3 regions of the Pseudoalteromonas sp. S3785 genome follow, and region 3 is predicted to be linked to each of the others. Evidence: predicted binding sites of a transcription regulator. Region 3 holds the regulator's gene; each other region holds the start of a gene.
The links. Region 3 encodes MetJ, which represses methionine synthesis genes. Its sites were predicted from a motif close to TAGACGTCTAGACGTCTA; they were not measured.
Positions count from the first base shown of each region.

Region 1 (6,516 bases), on a different contig from region 3:
TCAACAAGGATAACGATGATGAAAAACGATATATTAAATACAAAACGACTTGGTTATAAATTCTACTTTCAAGATGGCGACAACCAAATTGCCTGTTTTGGTAGTTACTTTACTGGTAAAGAAGAAGTGTACATAAATGATGATTTATTCAGTAAAAAGCGCACTATTAATTGTGCGAGCACACATTCTTTTGATTTTGAGGGCTCACAGTATCAAGTAAAGTTTGACATGCTTAATATACTCACAGGGCGCCTAGAATGCACACTTTATAAAGATGCAAAAATCGTTGCAAAACAAGTTCAATCTAGTCTTTCGGACGACCCTAAAAAGGCAGCATTTTTTCTTGCTGGCTGCACATTAGGCGGAGCGGTGTTTGGCTATACAACGGCAACCATTGTTGAACTATTTGTAGGGAAGCTTTAACGTGCAATTAAATCCTACAACAATTAAATCGCTTAGAAGTAAGTTGAATTGGACACAGCAGCAGCTTGCAGATGCCTGCGACGTAAGCTTGCGGACCATTCAACGAGTAGAAAAACAAGGCGCCGCTTCTAAAGAAACCACTATGGCACTATGCGCGGTACTTGAAGTACGCCAAGGCGAGCTAATTAAACTTGATGAACCTATAAATGACAACGTTAAAAGTACACCAACTAAAAGCTTTTTAGCGGGCGTTGTTATTAGCTCCTTAATAAGCTTTGCTCTAGGCGCAGGTTCAGTGCTTTTAGCGACTAACTAATACCCTACGCTAATTAAATAAAAATGCCCCAGGCTATAAGCACTGGGGCATTTTTTATATATTGAATAAAGCGCTTAAATTACTGAAACACTTTTTCAACGGCCATTACTTCAATATTTTTAGCTGGGATTGCTAATTTGTAATCGGCAATGACTTTATCCTCAGCAACAAGTTCTGCTGGTTTTTTTGTGTTGTAAACCATTGGCGATGTTTGCTCTGACACTAAACGTTTTTTCATGTCTTCGGCGTCACCAGTAATAAACACATACTGCACGTTGTCTGTTTGCAGGTTATCTTTAATCACGCGATTAACATCAGCAAGTGTCAGCTTTTCAAGCTTATTTGTCACGTACTTTACAAACGACTCCGTATTATAAAATTCGCTATCAAGTGCATAGCCTAACTGACGGTTTTGACTTGCGACAAGCTGCGGTACGTAGTTAATTAAAAAGTTACGTGTTGCTTCAAAGTCTTTTTCGGTTAAGCCATTTTTAATGAGCTTATCCAGCTCAAACAATGCAGTACGCGTTGCAAAGTGTGCATCGTTATTAGAGCGCAGCGGGCGTAACCAGATTTGGAATATTTGCTCAGAGCGTCCTAAGTTTGCATCAGGTTTAGTTTGAAACATACCACGCGGGAAGTACTCAATGTAGGCGTAATCACCGTAGTTCATACCCCGTGTTTGACGAATTCGCTCATACAGGTATGAGTTAGAACTACGATGCTCACCAAAGTACGAACGCACAAGCCAAAGGGCGGTCCAATCTTCGCTGCTACGAATAGTATCAATTGGGAACCCAAACGATACCGCGGTAGATTGCGCCGACTTTTCTACAATTGTTGCGTGATGACCTCTAAGTTCTGGCGCATCAGGAATACTTAATCGGCTTTGCTCGCCTTTAGGTAAGGTTGCTAAATCGCTTTTAATTTCGGCTTTAAGTGCTTTTGGCACAGCGCCAATTAAACCCAGTGTTAGTTTAGATTGGGTAAGCTCTGTGTTGTAAAATGCTTTTACATCATCAAGCGTTAGTGCTTCTAAATCCGAAATATCGCCGAAGTTGTAGCTTTTGTATGGGTGGCCTTTATAAAGCGTGCTGTAGAGTACTTCTTTACCTAGCTCTTCATCGTTAGATGCTTTTAAGCCCGACTTAATACCGTCGATCATTTCCTTTTTAAGGCGTTTAAAGTCATCGTCTCTAAAACCTGGGTTAAGCAGTTGCTCGCTTATAATTGCATACCATGTTTCAGCATTGTCTTTATGTATACGCCCTTGGAACGACAGCATTTCTTTATCTATTTGATAACCGAAACTACCCGCAAGCGGGTAAAGCGCTTTTTGTATCTCTTTGTAACTCGTACTTTGCGAACCACCTTGAGCAAGCATAGCGGCTGTAAGCGCAGCAACCCCTTTTTTACCTTTAGGGTCTGCGGCAGCCCCTGTATTGAATAAAAAGTTTACATCAATCAGTGGCGAGCTATTGGTTTTATCAAGTACTTTAAATACTGGTGCTTCAGGGGCTTTATCAAGTTTTGCGACTAACGCGTTTAAGCTTGTTTCTTGCTCAAACCCAGGGGCTTTATCAAGTGCCGACATAGTTACGGTTGTACGCGTGTCATCTACAAAGTATTTATTAGCCACGGCTTTAATATCTTGTGCTGTGATGTTGTCGGCCGATTTATAAAGCTGGTTAATTACCTCTGGATCGCGCTCAAAATGCATGTATCTTGCAAGGGTTGACGCAATTGCTTGTGATGAATCTAAGCCGTTAATAAAGCTGTATTTAAGGTTCGATTTTAAATCACTTAGTTTTTGCTCATCAACAAGTTCGGTACGTGCTTTTGCGTAAGTGCGATTAATAGCATCGCGTGCTTTTGCTAAATCATCTTCATTTTCTACTTTTACAAATACATGCAATAAACCAGGATCTTTTGTCTCTGGATTGTAGGTAAACATTTGACTCGCTATTTGTTTTTCAACAACCAATTCTTGGTATAAATCTGAGTTATTTGAAAAATAAAGTTGTGAGATTAAATCAAGCGCGGCTCTATCTTTTTTTGCAGGCTCCCAGGCCGCACCTTTGTAAGATACAAGCAACCAATGACCCGGCAGACCTTCGTTTTTCTCATGTACATATTTAGGCGCTTGTTGTGCAGGCTCGGCTTTTATATCGGCAACGTAATTACCTTTTTTCCAGCCACCCCAATGTTTTTTCACCATAGCCATCGTGGCTTTAGGGTCTACATCGCCAACAATTACTAGCGATACATATTCTGGCTTATAAAACTTATCAAAAAATTCTTTACCGTACGCCATTTGATCTGGCATGGCTTCAATATCTTCAAAAAAGCCCATGGTGGTATGTTTATAGGTGTGTGTATCAAACGCTTCTTCGCGAACTGCGCTCAATAACTTACGAATTGGGCTGGCGTTATTTTTTAAATACTCCCCTTTAACCGTTAGCGCTTCGGTTCTAAATTGCTCTTCGGTGTAGGTTAAGTTTTGAAAAATATCGGCTTCAATTTCAAGTACTTTATCAAGGTGCTGCTTTGAAAAGTTTAAATGGTAGTTTGTGTAATCATTAGTGGTGTAAGCACGGTTATCTACCCCTGCATTTTTAAAAATGGCAGTGTATTCGTCTTGCGGGAATTTTTTAGAGCCTTTAAACATCATGTGCTCAAAAAAGTGAGCAAACCCGGTTTTACCTTCTTTTACTTCATTTCGTGAACCAACCGATACCGGAATTTGCAGCGACACGACATCGGGGTAATCGGTTTTAACAACCATTACACGTAAGCCGTTATCAAGCTCTTCGATTAAGTACTCTTGCGAAAATACACGCTCATCAGCGGCTGTTGTTTGCTGTTGCTGTGCTGCTTGGGTGTTTTCGCTTTGCTGTGTTGCGCAGCCTGTTAGTGCCAGCGATACCGCTAAGCTTGTTGCTAGTAATTTAAATTTCATTGTTGTCCCTTTTTAAATTGAGCAAATTTGTTATTAGATTTAATGCTAATTCATAGTTGATTATGCCCTAAAGGAAATGATTGTAAGAGCTTTGCGACGGTTTTAATGTAAACAACTGTGTCAATTCCCTATTTTAAAAACACTTAAGCATGAAAAATACTCAAGTTAATTGAAAAACTTTCACCAAATAAATCTATCTAGACGTCTAAATGGCTGCTATATTAAATTACATACATTGGACTAAGCTGGAATGAGGATTATGGCTTTATCACTACAAGAAAAAATAGAAGACACCAATCAAGGTGTTTATCTTATTGGTACTACCCCGCCTAAAATTGGTACTGATAAAGTGCAACTAAAAATCATTGCAGAAAAACTACTTGCTCGCTTACACGAAATTGAATACGACGGCGTAATAATTTACGACATTCAAGATGAAAGTAGCCGTACAGATAAAGCACGCCCATTCCCGTTTAAACAAACGGTTGATCCGCGTGAATACAGCCACTTACTACGTAATTTATCTGCTCCTGATGTTATTACTTACAAAAGTGTGGCACAGCGTGGTGTAGAAGAGTTTAAAGGCTGGTTGGATGAAACCAAAAGCGACTACGATTTAAAAAATGTGGTTTTAGTGGGTAGCCCTTCATCGGTGGGTGATATAAAACTAAGCTTGCCCAATGCCTATAAAACGCTTGCAGAGCAAAGTGATGACTTCTTTTTAGGGGGCGTTACCATAGCAGAGCGCCATGCAAGTAAGCGAAATGAGCACGAGCGCCTTATAGAAAAAACAGCACAAGGGTGTCAGTTTTTTATATCGCAAGCGGTTTACGACGCACAAGCAACGATAGAGCTAATCACTAGTTATGCGCGTACCTGTAAAGCGCAAGGTATTACACCAAAACGAATTATTTTAACGTTTACCCCGTGCGGTGGCGATAAAACCTTAGAGTTTATGCAATGGTTGGGTATCTCAGTGCCAGAGGCCACTAAATGGCGCATGCTTGATGCAGAGAACACCTTAAGTGAATCGGTACGTATTTGCCGAGAAAACCTCGACCTAATACTTAAAAGCTGTGCGCATCTTGATGTGCCACTGGGCTTAAATATTGAAAGCTTAACAAACCGTAAAGAAGAAATTGACGCATCAATAAACTTATACCGTTTATTAAAAGCCACGATGGAATTAAACTTAGCCGAAAAACAAATCGCTTAGAGCCTCATTCTCCCCGTTTATAGCAAGCCTAATGGCTTGCTTTTTGTTACTATGTTTAAGTGTATTGCTTTTATTATTATGCTTTTTTAGCCAATTTATACGCTTGTTTATTTTTATACATTTGGTGATCGGCCAAATTTAATAACGTATCAAAAGGTTGCTTTTGTTTATTAGTAAAACTTTCGCCTATGCTAAGTGTCAACGCGCATACGTTGTTTTCTAATAGTGCGTTTGTATACTCAATTTTTATTTTATCAATAATATGGCTAAGCTTACTTCTATCACTGATTTGCATCACTGCTACAAATTCATCGCCCCCTAAACGCCCTACTATATCAGCCTCTCTTAAATGTGTTTTTAAGGTATTTGCCAAAATAATTAGTGCCTGATCGCCTATATCATGGCCATAAGTGTCGTTTAGTTTTTTAAAGTCATTTATATCAATAAACAAGCAACACACATCAAAACCTAAACGCAGCGCTAAATTAAGTTTGTGTTGGGCAAGTAAGCTAAGTGCACGGCGATTATAAATATTGGTAAGCGGGTCAAGCATGGCTATTTCGCGCATTTGCTCAAAGCTATAAATAAGGGCTAAATCGTCTTCAATTAAATCACGAAGCTGCTCTATTAGCTCAAAATATTCATCGGTGTAACTGGTTTTTTTTGAATCTTTTAAACACAAGGTGCCAAATACTTCACCTTCAGGCCAGTGAATTGGCAAGCCTAGGTAGGATTCAACGCCATCTTCAATCACCTCGGGCATGGTATTCCACTGCGTATCGTTGCGGGTATCGCTAACATACAAAGTGTTGTTGTTTTCGGCTACATATTTACAAAATAAGGGCGTTTCTGGAGGGAGTATAGGGTTGGTTTCAAAGTGTGAGCCGCCTTCATTTGCTCTAATAACTACGCGATAGCCTTTACTAGTAGCCTGAACTATATAGCCGGAAGGAGCCGAAAAAAGCCCCGTAATCAGATCAATGGTTTTTTGCCATTTATGTAATGATATTTGGCCATCGATACCAGAAAATGCCCATTTATCTGTTTCAAACATAACTATACCTCAGCTATTTAGTCGCCTTAGTATAGCCAAATAAATATGTTTAAGGCTACTTTCTGCGGCGTTTACTTGGTGCTCTTTGCCCCGTAATGCGCTTTTTATCGCGATCTTTACGGGCTTTATTGGTGTTTTTACGGTTATCTTTAGGGGGCTTGTTTAAATCAGGCTCGTAACCTTCTAGCCATTGTGGTGTTAAACGGGTATCAAGTAGTACTTCAATTTCTTCCAGTAGCCATTGCTCGTCAATACTTACCAGCGACATGGCAAGGCCTTGCTCACCAGCGCGCCCTGTACGGCCAATTCGGTGTACGTAATCTTCTGCTATGTAAGGTAGCTCAAAATTTATTACGTACTTAAGCGCGGGAATATCTAAACCGCGGGCAGCTACATCGGTGGCAACTAATACGCGCGTTGTGCCTTCTTTAAAGTTTTGTAATGCACGGTCGCGTGCACCTTGCGATTTACCGCCATGGATAGACTCAGTTTTTAAACCGTCTTTACACATTTCTTTGGCAAGTTTATCGGCCATTTGTTTGGTACGT
Region 1 covers NZ_PNCT01000028.1:17,383-23,898, forward strand. Annotated here, with positions in the region: gene CWC17_RS08280 (hypothetical protein) at 16-423, shown strand; gene CWC17_RS08285 (helix-turn-helix transcriptional regulator) at 425-739, shown strand; gene CWC17_RS08290 (M16 family metallopeptidase) at 819-3,698, opposite strand; gene CWC17_RS08295 (methylenetetrahydrofolate reductase) at 3,958-4,914, shown strand; gene CWC17_RS08300 (sensor domain-containing diguanylate cyclase) at 4,991-5,968, opposite strand; gene CWC17_RS08305 (DEAD/DEAH box helicase) at 6,024-6,516, opposite strand, start outside.
Region 1: CWC17_RS08295 (methylenetetrahydrofolate reductase) is a predicted target of MetJ. The motif match lies at 3,897-3,914, and genes of this name have one in related genera.

Region 2 (6,516 bases), on a different contig from region 3:
GAACCCAGTATAATAAACACGCCTACCAGATGAAAAATAAAATCCATTAAAAACAATAACTTAATGAATTTGACCAATTTGAATTCTAAACATACTATTAAATCAACAATAACTGAGGAGAAATATTATGCGTGAGTTTACAGAATTATTTTTATTACTTACTATCACCCTTGAAAGGGTAATTAGGGTTATAAAACTATTAAAAAGCAATGGTAAATAGCTGACATTAATCGAACCTTACAATTTTGTACTATTAATTAATAAGCTAATAAAAAACGAGCCAATTTGGCTCGTTTTGTTTTTACTGATAGCTGACAGCTAAAAACTGACCGCTTCGCTATTCAACCACTTCGCTCTATTCCGGCTCATACCCCAAGTTAGGCGATAACCATCTTTCTGCCTCTTCCAGCGTCATATTAGTTCGCTTGGCATAATCTTCTACCTGATCCTTTTGCACCGCGGCTACGGCGTAGTATTTTGCCTCTGGGTGTGAGAAATACCAGCCCGAAACCGCAGCCCCTGGCCACATGGCGTAGGAGCTAGTGAGCTGCATACCAATGCGTTTTTCGGTATCGAGCAGCTGCCAAATTTTCTTTTTCTCGGTGTGCTCTGGGCACGCAGGGTAACCTGGCGCAGGGCGAATACCTTGGTAGTTTTCGCGGATTAGCTCATCGTTACTTAAGTTTTCATCGACTGCGTAACCCCAATACTCTTTACGCACTTGTTCGTGCAGGTATTCTGCAAAGGCTTCTGCGAGCCTGTCGGCAACTGCTTTTACCATTATTTTATTGTAGTCGTCTTGCTTGGCGTCGAACGCATCGGCTAAGTCGTCTTCTTCTAAGCCGCCCGTTACGGCAAACGCACCAAAGTAATCAGGTGTGCCTTTTGGCGCAATGTAGTCGGCCAAACAATAGTTAGCAAAGTCGGTTTTTTCGGTTTGTTGACGTAAATGGCATGAGGTGGTTAACAGCTCTTTGCGAGTTTCGTCAGTGTAAATTTCTATGTCATCGCCCACACGGTTTGCAGGGAATAAACCAATAACACCTAAAGGTTGCAAAGCACCTGACTTTTCAAGGTCGTCGAGCATGTCGTTAGCGTCTTTAAATAAGCTACGTGCTTGCTCGCCAACGACTTCATCGTCCATTATGCGCGGGTATTTACCAGCGATTGACCACGTCATAAAGTACGGGGTCCAATCTATGTATTTACGTAACGTGGCGATTGATACATTATTAAACTCAGTCACGCCCAGTTTTTTAGGCACAGGTGGCGTGTAGTTATCCCAATCAAGCTTGGCGGCGTTATCGCGGGCACGCTGTATGGTAACCGGTTTTGAACGTGGCTTTTTGCGCGCTTGCTGCTCGCGTACTTTGTCGTACTCGGCTTTGGTTTTTTCTAAAAAGGCGGGTTTTAGATCGTTTGATAACAAGCTGGATACTACGCCCACTGCTCGGCTGGCGTTATTTACGTACACTACGCCTTTGTCGTACTGTGGCTCTATTTTTACTGCAGTATGCGCTTTAGAGGTCGTAGCGCCGCCAATCATAAGTGGTAACTCAAAGCCTCGGCGGGTCATTTCTTTGGCTACGTGTACCATTTCATCAAGCGATGGGGTAATTAAACCCGAAAGGCCGATTATGTCGGCTTTTTCGTCAATGGCGGTTTGCAGTATTTTTTCGGCAGGTACCATTACGCCTAAGTCGATCACTTCGTAGTTATTACATTGCAGTACTACGCCTACAATGTTTTTACCAATGTCGTGCACGTCGCCTTTTACGGTGGCCATAACTACTTTACCGTTAGTGGCGCCTTCTTCTTTTTCAGCTTCTATGAATGGGTCTAGGTAGGCCACTGCGCGCTTCATTACGCGGGCAGATTTAACAACCTGCGGTAAAAACATTTTACCTGCACCAAATAAATCCCCTACCACGTTCATGCCATCCATGAGTGGCCCTTCAATCACGTGAATAGGCTTATCGGCAGCTGCGCGGCACTCTTCCGTGTCTTCATCTATAAAGGTGGTAATGCCTTTGACAAGGGCGTGCTCTAGGCGTTTTTCAACAGGCCATGTGCGCCATTCTAAATCTTCTACGCGTTCGGCTTGTGCCATACCCGAAAACTTAGGGGCTATTTCAACAAGGCGCTCACCTGCACCGGGGTCGGTATTGAGGATTACGTCTTCTACGGCTTTACGAAGTTCCTCGGGGATGTCGTCGTAAACCGCAAGTTGACCTGCGTTTACAATGCCCATATCCATACCCGCTTTTATCGCGTGGTATAAAAACACCGAGTGAATGGCTTCACGTACGGGGTTATTACCCCTAAACGAAAACGATACATTAGACACCCCGCCCGACACTTTACAGTGAGGTAAGTTTTGCTTAATGCGGCGTGTGCCTTCAATAAATTCTACGGCGTAGTTGTCGTGCTCTTCTATACCGGTGGCTACAGCAAATATATTAGGGTCGAATATAATATCCTCCGGCGGAAAACCTATTTCATCGACTAATATTTTGTAGCTGCGCTCACATATTTCGTACTTTCTATCTGCGGTGTCAGCTTGGCCTTCGGTATCAAACGCCATAACAACAGCGGCTGCGCCAAATCGTTTAATAATTTTAGCTTGGCGTTTAAACGGCTCTTCACCCTCTTTAAGCGATATTGAGTTAACAATAGCTTTGCCTTGAATACATTTAAGGCCTGCCTCTATTACCTCCCATTTAGAGGAGTCGACCATAATAGGCACTTTAGATATATCGGGCTCTGAGGCAATTAAGTTTAAAAACTTAACCATGGCTGCTTTTGAGTCCAACATGGCTTCGTCCATGTTTATATCAATAATTTGGGCGCCATTTTCTACTTGTTCGCGAGCAACGTTAAGCGCTGTCTCGTAATCTTCTTCCATGATTAAGCGTTTAAACATGGCAGAACCGGTTACGTTAGTACGCTCGCCGACGTTGGTAAATACTGCAATTTGTTGAGTCATTGTCGGCTCCTTAATTTAAGTTACAGGCTTCAAGGCCTGATAAACGCATGCGAACATCAAGCTCTGGTAAAGGGCGAGGTGTAACCCCTTCAAGCCCTTTAGCAAAGGCGCGAATATGCGCAGGCGTGGTGCCACAGCACCCACCCACAATATTTATAAAGCCCGATTTACCCCAATCGATAATCTCGGCGGCCATGTCCTCTGCTTCTAGGTCATACTCACCAAACTCATTTGGTAAACCCGCATTTGGGTGCACTGAGGTAAAGGTTTCGCATACGCGCGAAAGCTCTTCTACGTATTGGCGCAGTAAGTCGGGGCCAAGGGCGCAATTAAGGCCAATTGAAATAGGCTTAATATGGCGAATAGAGTTATAAAATGCCTCGGTTGTTTGCCCTGAAAGCGTACGGCCTGACGCATCAGTAATGGTGCCCGAGATCATCACTGGTAATGTGCGCCCGGCTTGCTCAAACGCTTCTTCTACTGCAAATGAGGCTGCTTTTGCATTTAGGGTGTCGAATATGGTTTCGATAAGTATTAAATCAGCGCCGCCTTCCATTAATGCCAAGGTAGACTCAACATACGCAGTAACCAGCTTATCAAAGGTAATATTACGATAGCCTGGGTCGTTTACATCTGGCGAGATAGAGCAGGTTTTAGAGGTTGGCCCTAACACACCGGCTACATAGCGTGGTTTTTCTGGGTTTTGAGCTGTGAACTCGTCACATATAGCGCGCGCAAGCTTGGCCGACTCTAGGTTTACCTCACGACTTATGCTGGCCATGTCGTAATCTTCCATCGAAATGGTGGTTGAGTTAAAGGTATTGGTTTCAATAATATCTGCACCGGCGGCTAAAAAGCTACGGTGTATATCGGTTATTAGCTCAGGTTTTGTAAGGCTTAATAAATCGTTATTGCCTTTAATTAGTACGTGCCAGTCTTTAAAACGCTCGCCTCGGTAGTCTTCTTCTTCAAGCTTGTGAGTTTGGATCATGGTACCCATTGCACCATCTAAAATTAAAATACGCTGTTTTAGCGCAGCGCTTAATTCGCTTTGCTTATTTTTGTTTGGCACGTTATTCGGCATAGTTGTTAGTCCTCACATCTTGGCTAACTAGATTAATATCATAAGGTGTAGTTTGGTACACGTAGTAGTTTAACCAGTTCGAAAACAGCAAAAAGGCATGGCTTTGCCACGTTTTTGAGGGCTTTTTACTTGCATCGTTATCTGGAAAATAGTTTTCGGGTTTTGGCGCATCAGGGCTTTTCTGTAAATCGCGTTCGTACTCTGCTTTTAGTGTGTCGGCATCGTATTCTGGGTGGCCAGTTATAAACACTTGGCTGCCCGACTTATTTTTCATTAAGTAAGCGCCTACTTTTTCAGAGCCTGCCAGCACGACTATATCGTCGCAGGCATTAATTTTATTTATATCTATGTGGCCATAACGTGAGTGCGGCACTAAAAAGGTATCGTCGAAGCCTCTTGTAAGCGCCCCATGGTCAAAGTAACATTGGTGGGTAAACACGCCACAGAGTTTATCTTCTTTTAAATCACGCTTTAAATTGTAACGGTGGTATAACGCTGCATGCGCCGCCCAGCACGAAAACAACGTAGAGGTAACGTGCTGCTCTGCCCAATCAATAATCACTTTTAGCTCGTCCCAGTAGGCAACATCGTCGTATTCAAGGTGAGCTAGTGGCGCGCCGGTAACGATCAATGCATCGTAGTTATTGTCTTTTACCTCGGAGAAATAACGGTAAAAAGTATCTAGGTGCTCTTCAGAGTTGCTACTGCTGCGGTGCGTATCTAGGCGCAATAGCTCTACATTTACTTGCAAAGGAGAATTAGCAAGCAAACGAATAAACTGTACTTCGGTTTCTACTTTATTAGGCATTAAATTTAAAATAGCCAAACGCATTGGACGTATTTCTTGCGTTTTTGCACGACTTTTTGGCATTACAAACACGTTTTCTTCACGCAAACGGGCAATAGCCGGTAGTTCGTCTTTAACTGTAATTGGCATCTTTTAAGCTCCTGCTCATAAAAACCGAGAATTAATACGCTCTCATTATGAACAGAATGCCAAAAATATCAACCTCTAGATGTATAGATGTCTAAATGAAATTTATTCATGATTTTATACTTTATCAACCTGCAGCCATTAGCGCTTTAAAACCCGCCATTCGTTGACTGTTTCACCCGTGAGCCACTACAATACAACATTGAAATTTTTATTATTATTTGAAGGCTTTCCTCCATGGTTTTACCTGATAAGTTTATTTTCTCGATGAGTCGAGTATCTAAAGTTGTGCCACCTAAGCGCACAATTTTAAAAGATATTTCGTTGCACTTTTTCCCTGGCGCTAAAATTGGCGTGCTAGGTTTAAATGGTGCTGGTAAATCTACATTACTTCGCATTATGGCCGGTGTTGACCAAGACTTTGAAGGTGAGGCGCGCCCTCAACCGGGCACTAAAATTGGTTACTTACCGCAAGAGCCAGTACTGGATGAAAGCAAAACAGTACGCGAAATAGTTGAAGAAGCCGTTGGCGAAGTTAAACACGCCCTTAATCGCCTTGACGAAGTGTACAACGAGTACGCAATGGAAGACGCTGACTTTGACGCCCTAGCAAAAGAGCAAGGCGAGCTTGAAGCGATTATTCAAGCGCACGATGGCCACAACATCGATAACGTTTTAGAGCGCGCTGCTGATGCACTTCGTCTACCAGAATGGGATGCTAAAATTGAGCACCTTTCAGGTGGTGAGCGTCGCCGTGTTGCTATTTGTCGTTTATTACTTGAAAAGCCAGATATGCTTATTCTCGATGAGCCTACTAACCACTTAGATGCTGAGTCGGTTGCATGGCTTGAGCGCTTCTTACATGATTACGAAGGCACTGTTGTGGCAGTAACCCATGACCGTTACTTCCTTGATAATGTAGCTGGCTGGATACTAGAGCTTGACCGTGGTGAAGGTATTCCGTGGGAAGGTAATTACTCTTCTTGGCTTGAACAAAAAGATGCACGTTTACAGCAAGAGCAAAAATCTGAAAAAGCACGTCAAAAATCAATTGCTCAAGAGCTTGAGTGGGTACGTTCAAACCCTAAAGGCCGCCAAGCTAAGTCTAAAGCACGTATGGCGCAGTTTAGCGAGCTACAGCAGTCTGATTACCAAAAGCGTAACGAAACTAACGAGCTATTTATTCCACCAGGCCCGCGTTTAGGCGACCAAGTGCTTGAAGTGAATAACTTACGTAAGAGCTTTGGCGATCGCGTATTAATCGACGATTTAAGCTTTAGTATGCCAAAAGGCGCGATTGTGGGCATTATTGGTGCCAATGGTGCGGGTAAATCAACCCTATTTAAAATGCTAAGTGGTGAAGAGCAGCCAGATAGCGGCAGCATCAGCGTAGGTGAAACTGTAGAGCTTGCAACAGTTGATCAGTTCCGTGGCAATATGGACGAAAGCAAAACTGTTTTCCAAGAAATATCTGACGGGCAAGATGTGCTAAAAATTGGTAACTTTGAGTTC
Region 2 covers NZ_PNCT01000014.1:2,503-9,018, reverse strand. Annotated here, with positions in the region: gene metH (methionine synthase) at 356-2,986, opposite strand; gene CWC17_RS04485 (homocysteine S-methyltransferase family protein) at 2,997-4,070, opposite strand; gene metA (homoserine O-acetyltransferase MetA) at 4,060-5,007, opposite strand; gene ettA (energy-dependent translational throttle protein EttA) at 5,242-6,516, shown strand, end outside.
Region 2: metA (homoserine O-acetyltransferase MetA) is a predicted target of MetJ. The motif match lies at 5,084-5,101, and genes of this name have one in related genera.

Region 3 (6,516 bases):
ATGTTGGCGCATAGTGGCAAGGCTTGCATGAGCAATACCCGCTTGATCGGGCTGACCTTTCATATCAAGCAACATAAACTTATTATCGGTTGCTGTTTGCGCGCGCTCTGTAAGGCTTAAAAGTTGGTATTTATTGTTTATAGCTTTGTGTAGTGTTTCCAGTGCTGGGGTGGCACTGCCTAAAATAAGCGGTATTTTATGCTGAAATGCCCGATAAGCTGCTAAGTCGCGTGCGTGGTAACGTAAGGTATCTTGCTGTTTGAATGATGAATCGTGTTCTTCATCAACCACTATCATTCCTAACTTTAAAAAAGGTAGAAAAATACTTGAACGGGTACCTATTACAATTGCGCAGCTGCCTTTTTCGCAAAAACGCCATGTTTGCAAGCGCTCGTTATCGGTGAGGGCTGAGTGCCATAGCATTATTGGGGTATCAGGGAAGCGACGACGAAATCGGTTGACGGTTTGTGGCGTTAACCCTATTTCAGGCACTAGCACTAGGGCTTGTTCGCCACGTTTGAGGACTTCTTCTAAGCATTGTAAATATACTTCGGTTTTACCGCTGCCGGTCACACCTTCTAATAAAAAGCTATTAAAACCAACGCTTTGATTTATTGTTGTGCACGCTACGGCTTGCTCTTTATTCAGTACTGGCTTAGTACCGACTGTGGGCGCAACGCTTTGCCATTGGTTGTCGTGCTCAATGCTTTGGGTTATAAATTCTTTATCTATTAAGGCATCTATTGTTTTTTTACTAAAGCCGAGCGCTTTTAGTTCGGTTAATGATGACTTACCTGATTGTGCGAGCTGCTTTAACAAGTTTAACTGGGTTTTCGCTTTTAATGACGGTATTTTTGCGCCTTTTTCGGTAAGACTAACCATACTTATGCTGGTTTTATCAGGGTGTTCACCTTGGCGAAGCGCACTTGGCAGTGCAATATGTATCGTTTCACCGAGTGGATAGCAATAGTAACGTGCGGTAAAGCTAAGCAGTTCTAAATGCTGCGATGATAAAATGGGGGTTTGGTCAATAACTTCACTAACCGCTTTAATTTTGTTCTCGGGTACATCGGTATGCGTTTTAAGTGCAAGAACAACAGCTACTTTCTTTTGATTCCCAAAAGGCACCAAAACACGCATCCCAGGCATAATTGTCGCTGTGGGCGAGATAAGTTGTTCATCTATTTTATAATCAAAGGTGCGTGGTAACGGAACTTTTATAGCAACTTCAACAAAGCGCATAACAACTCATGTGATAAAGGGTAATAGCTTAATGTACTAAAAATAAGGCTAAAAACCTACACTCAAATAGTCGCTCTAAGGCTAGTTGGTTACTTTTTTGACAAAAAGCGTAATTAAAGCTTGTGCGGGGCAGGCTAGTTGGATAAAATCCGCGGCCTATAAATTTGTTTTAACGACGTATGGTGCCAGACTTCGGGTTTGGAGAGCGATGCGGCCTTAACTAGAGGTTCCTATGAAAGAAGGTATTCACCCTAAGTACGAAGTAATTTCTGCAACATGTTCATGCGGAAACAAATTCGAAACTCGTTCTACTCTTTGTAAAGACATTCACCTAGACGTATGTTCAGCGTGTCACCCGTTTTACACTGGTAAGCAAAAGATTTTAGACACTGGCGGCCGTGTTGATCGCTTCAACAAGCGCTTCGGTGCACTTAGCAGCAAAAAATAATTATTGCTGTTTAGTAAAAAAAGCATCTTCGGATGCTTTTTTTGTGTCTAAAATTCACCTTTTGGGGTAGAAAACTACCAATTATTACCATATCCCCACTGCATAACTATTTCCTGTTCTTATTCTGAATATGCATAAAGCTTTGCAGACAAACAGACAATTCTTCTCTATATTTTTTATACGTTAATTTTTAACCAAGTTGTTAAAAGCGCTAATCGTGGCGATATTTGTTTTTAACAGTGATTAACGCGCCATAATGGTGCAGTTTGATAAACTAATATCATGCAAAATACCAAAAATATTGTTTAGGTAAAATGAACCTCAAAAAGCACTTTTTGAATGAATTTTTATTTGTTTAATGTTGATAACTTTTAGCGAAGTTGCTGATAAATCACTTAAAATTAACGGATATAGCATATAACAGGATAGACCTGATATTGCTTGGAATTTAAAATTAATAAGAGTATCTTAGCGCCATACTCCCTCTCACTTAACTTAAATTGCAGGATACCATCGCGTTATGTCAGATTTTCGTGAACAAGCATTACATTACCATTCTCACCCCGTTCCAGGCAAAATCAGCATTGAGCTAACAAAACCAGCTGAAACGGTGCAAGATTTAGCATTAGCCTATAGCCCAGGTGTAGCAGAGCCTGTGCGAGAAATTGCAGCAGATCCAGCCAATGCGTATAAATACACCGGTAAAGGGAATATGGTTGCAGTTATCAGTAATGGTACGGCAATTTTAGGTTTAGGTAATTTAGGGCCACTAGCCTCTAAGCCTGTTATGGAAGGTAAGGCGCTCTTATTTAAGCGTTTTGCCGGCCTTGACTCTATTGATATTGAAGTTAAGCATCGCACCACCGAAGATTTTATAAATACAGTGGCCAACATTGCAGACACGTTTGGTGGTATTAACTTAGAAGATATTAAAGCGCCAGAGTGTTTTGAAATTGAAAAAGCGCTTATTGAACGCTGCAGTATTCCGGTTTTTCATGATGACCAACACGGTACCGCTATTGTAACTGCAGCAGGGATGCTTAACGCATTAGAAGTGCAAGGCAAATCAATAGAAGATGCCATTATTGTATGCTTAGGTGCCGGTGCTGCAGCAGTTGCGTGTATGGAGCTGTTAATTAAGTGTGGAGCATTGCGCGAACATATTTATATGCTAGACCGCAAAGGGGTTATTCATACTCGTCGTGATGACTTAAATGAATACAAACAGCTTTTTGCTAACAATACAGATAAGCGCACGCTGCAAGATGTAATTGCTGATGCAGATGTATTTGTAGGTGTATCGGGTCCTAATTTGCTAGCACCTGAAGACCTAAAGTTAATGGCCGATAAGCCAGTGGTATTTGCATGTTCAAACCCAGATCCTGAAATTGCACCTGAGCTTGCGCACAGTGCGCGTAAAGACTTAATTATGGCCACAGGGCGTTCTGATTTTCCTAACCAAGTTAATAATGTTTTATGTTTCCCGTTTATTTTCCGTGGTGCTTTAGATGTGCGTGCAAGCGCAATTAACGATGAAATGAAAATAGCTGCTGTTGAAGCTATTCGTAGTATTGCTAAAGAGCCAGTGCCTGAGCAAGTATTAACAGCGGCGGGTGTAGAAAAGCTCGAATTTGGTGCAGATTACATTATTCCTAAGCCGATGGACCCGCGTTTATTACCACGTATAGCCAAGGCGGTTGCGATGGCGGCTGTTGAATCGGGCGTGGCACAAATCGACTTGCCTGAAAATTACATGGCGTAATATATAGCGCTTAAACAAAAAAACCTCAGCATGCTGAGGTTTTTTTGTTTAAAAAGACGTTTTATTCTTCGTCTAAAATAGGCACTTCTAAACCCATTTCTTGCATTATTTTTTTAACTTCTTCAGGTACTTTTTCTGCGTTGTCTTTACGTAGGTCATCATCATTAGGTAATGGTTGGCCTGTAAATGCATGCAAAAACGCTTCGCATAGTAACTCGCTATTTGTTGCATGACGCAGGTTGTTTATTTGACGACGTGTACGCTCATCAGTTAATACTTTTAATACATTTAGCGGGATCGAAACGGTGATCTTTTTAACTTGCTCTGATTTTTTCCCGTGTTCTGCGTATGGGTGAATATACTCACCATTCCATTTAGCCATAAGATGTATCGTTGCCTCAGATTATTAATTTCTCACACGGCGTAAAAAGCGTGTAAATATGCGTGAAATTCTATCGTTTTAAAAAAGATAGTCAAATAATAGATAGCAATCTATCTTAATAAGCTGGCTGTAACGTCAAATAAAGATTTATGAGGGCTTTACACGTATATTATTTTTAGCCATCTAGAGCTTTAAAAGCTTTGACTTATTATAATGGATAACTTACTCTTTTAGACGTCTAAACATCCAAATTAATCAGGTGACGAATATGAGCGAAAAAAACAAAGCAACCATTGCTGTACGAAATGGGGTTGATGCCGATAAACATCATGGCGCCGTTGTACCGCCAATTTATTTATCGACGACATATTCGTTTGCCGATTTTGATACTAAGCGCGCATATGACTATGGGCGCAGTGGCAATCCTAATCGCGATATTTTAGCTGAAACGCTAGCAGAGCTTGAAGGTGGCGCGCGGGGAATTATTACTGCTACGGGCATGGCTGCGGTGCATTTAGCCACACAGTTATTAAATAACGATGATACCTTGGTTATCCCTCACGATTGTTATGGCGGCAGCTACCGTTTATTTACGTCGTTAGAAAAACGCGGCTTGCTTAAACTTAAAGTACTAGATTTAACTAACTCAGAAAACCTAGAACAAATTTTAACCATTAAACCTAAATTAATTTGGATAGAAACACCCAGTAACCCTGTGCTGCGCCTAACGGATATGAAAGCCGTGACGGATATAGCAAAACAGTGCGGTGCATTAGTGGCTGCCGATAACACCTTTTTATCTCCGGCATTACAAAATCCAATTAAGTTTGGCGTAGATATTGTGGTGCACTCAACCACTAAATATATCAACGGCCATTCTGATGTTGTAGGCGGTGCAGTTGTTGCTGCAACACAAGAGCTTGGTGATGAGCTTGCTTGGTGGGCCAATAACATTGGCATTACCGGCGCTCCATTTGATAGCTATTTAACGTTACGTGGTTTACGTACTTTAAATGTGCGCTTAAGGCAGCACCAAGAAAATGCTCTGGCGATTGCTAAATACCTTGAAAGCTCTGAGTATGTTAGCCAAGTTTACTACCCTGGCCTTGAATCGCACCCTCAACATACGCTTGCTAAAGCCCAACAACTTGGCTTTGGTGGCATGGTTAGCTTTGATATTAAGGGGGATGTGGATGATGCTGCGGCGTTTTTAACAAGCCTTAAAGAGTTTAGCTTAGCTGAATCGCTAGGTGGGGTTGAGAGTTTAATTTGTCACCCTGCGACCATGACTCATGCAGGTATGGAGCCAAAAGCGCGTCTAGAAGCGGGAGTGGGCGATACGTTAATTCGTATTTCGGTCGGTATTGAAGATGTAGAAGATCTATTAGCTGATTTTGAGCGTGTTTTTAACTTAGTTAAACCTGGACAAAATAAAAATGTAGGGCGCGTTGGTAAAGCCGCAGGCAATGCCAATGGTGATGTAAAGCAGCAGGCTGCCCATCCAGCTTTGTGGTGATTGAGTATGGTAAATAGTGTACATAAGTTTGGTGGCTCGAGCTTAAGTTCGAGCGAGCGCTATCAAAGTGTGGCAAAAATTATTATTGCTCACACACAGCCAGGCGACTGCGTGGTTGTATCTGCTGCGGGTAAAACCACTGATACCTTGGTTTCGCTGTGGCAAAGTTATCAACAACAAGATAAGCAAGCCGTTGCTGATATTTTACTGCAATTGAGTAACCACCAAACAGCATTAATTGAAGCGTTATTAAAAGCCGATGCTAAACACGCAGCTTTAGCTGTGTTAGCGCAAGAGCTAAGTGATGTGGCAGAGCAAGCCAACGAGCAGCAGTTGCAAGAGGCGGCGCTACTGGCGCATGGCGAACTGTGGTCTGCGCGGTTATTGGCGGCCTATTTAACGCAATTAAACATTCAAGCGTGTGCTCATGATGCTAGAGCGCTGTTTAGTGTAACAAGCGGGGAGCTTTTGCATGCGAAAAACAAGCAGCAATGCAGCCAAGTTATTGAAGCAAATAAAATTAACGTAGTAACAGGGTTTATCGCAGCAAGTGCTGATGGCGAAACAGTTACGCTTGGGCGTAATGGCAGTGACTACAGCGCCACTTTATTAGCCAATTATTGCGACGCACACAATGTATGTATTTGGACTGATACACCTGGCGTGTTTAGTGCAGATCCCCGTAAAGTTGAAAAGGCGATTAAGTACAACAAAGTGTGCCGTGAACAAGCTAACCTATTAGCTCGGTTGGGTAACCCTGTGTTACATGCAAAAACGCTTTCGCCTTTAAAACATAGTAATATTAAACTGGCTGTACGTAGCAGTTTTGATGTGCAAACTGCCCCTACCAATATTGTAAAACAAGGCAAAGCTAAGCAAAAACGTTTCATTACTACATTACAAAACGTTGATTTACTACTTGTAGAAGGTATTAACGCGGGTGAAGTGGCGCATGTTAGCCAACTTATTCAACACAGCCTTCATCATTTTATACACAACGGCGATACATACTTAGTTGTGCCCGCGGGGGCAACGCATCAAGTAGTGAGTTATTTTGCTGGGCGAGCAAACATAAGTGAGTCTAATTTAAATGGCTGCGCGGTTGTTGCACCTACGCAAGATGTTTACACCCTAAGTACATTAGCGGCTGAGGTTTTAAATCAGCA
Region 3 covers NZ_PNCT01000055.1:1,365-7,880, reverse strand. Annotated here, with positions in the region: gene priA (primosomal protein N') at 1-1,242, opposite strand, end outside; gene rpmE (50S ribosomal protein L31) at 1,475-1,690, shown strand; gene CWC17_RS14160 (malic enzyme-like NAD(P)-binding protein) at 2,211-3,452, shown strand; gene metJ (met regulon transcriptional regulator MetJ) at 3,514-3,834, opposite strand; gene metB (cystathionine gamma-synthase) at 4,103-5,350, shown strand; gene metL (bifunctional aspartate kinase/homoserine dehydrogenase II) at 5,357-6,516, shown strand, end outside.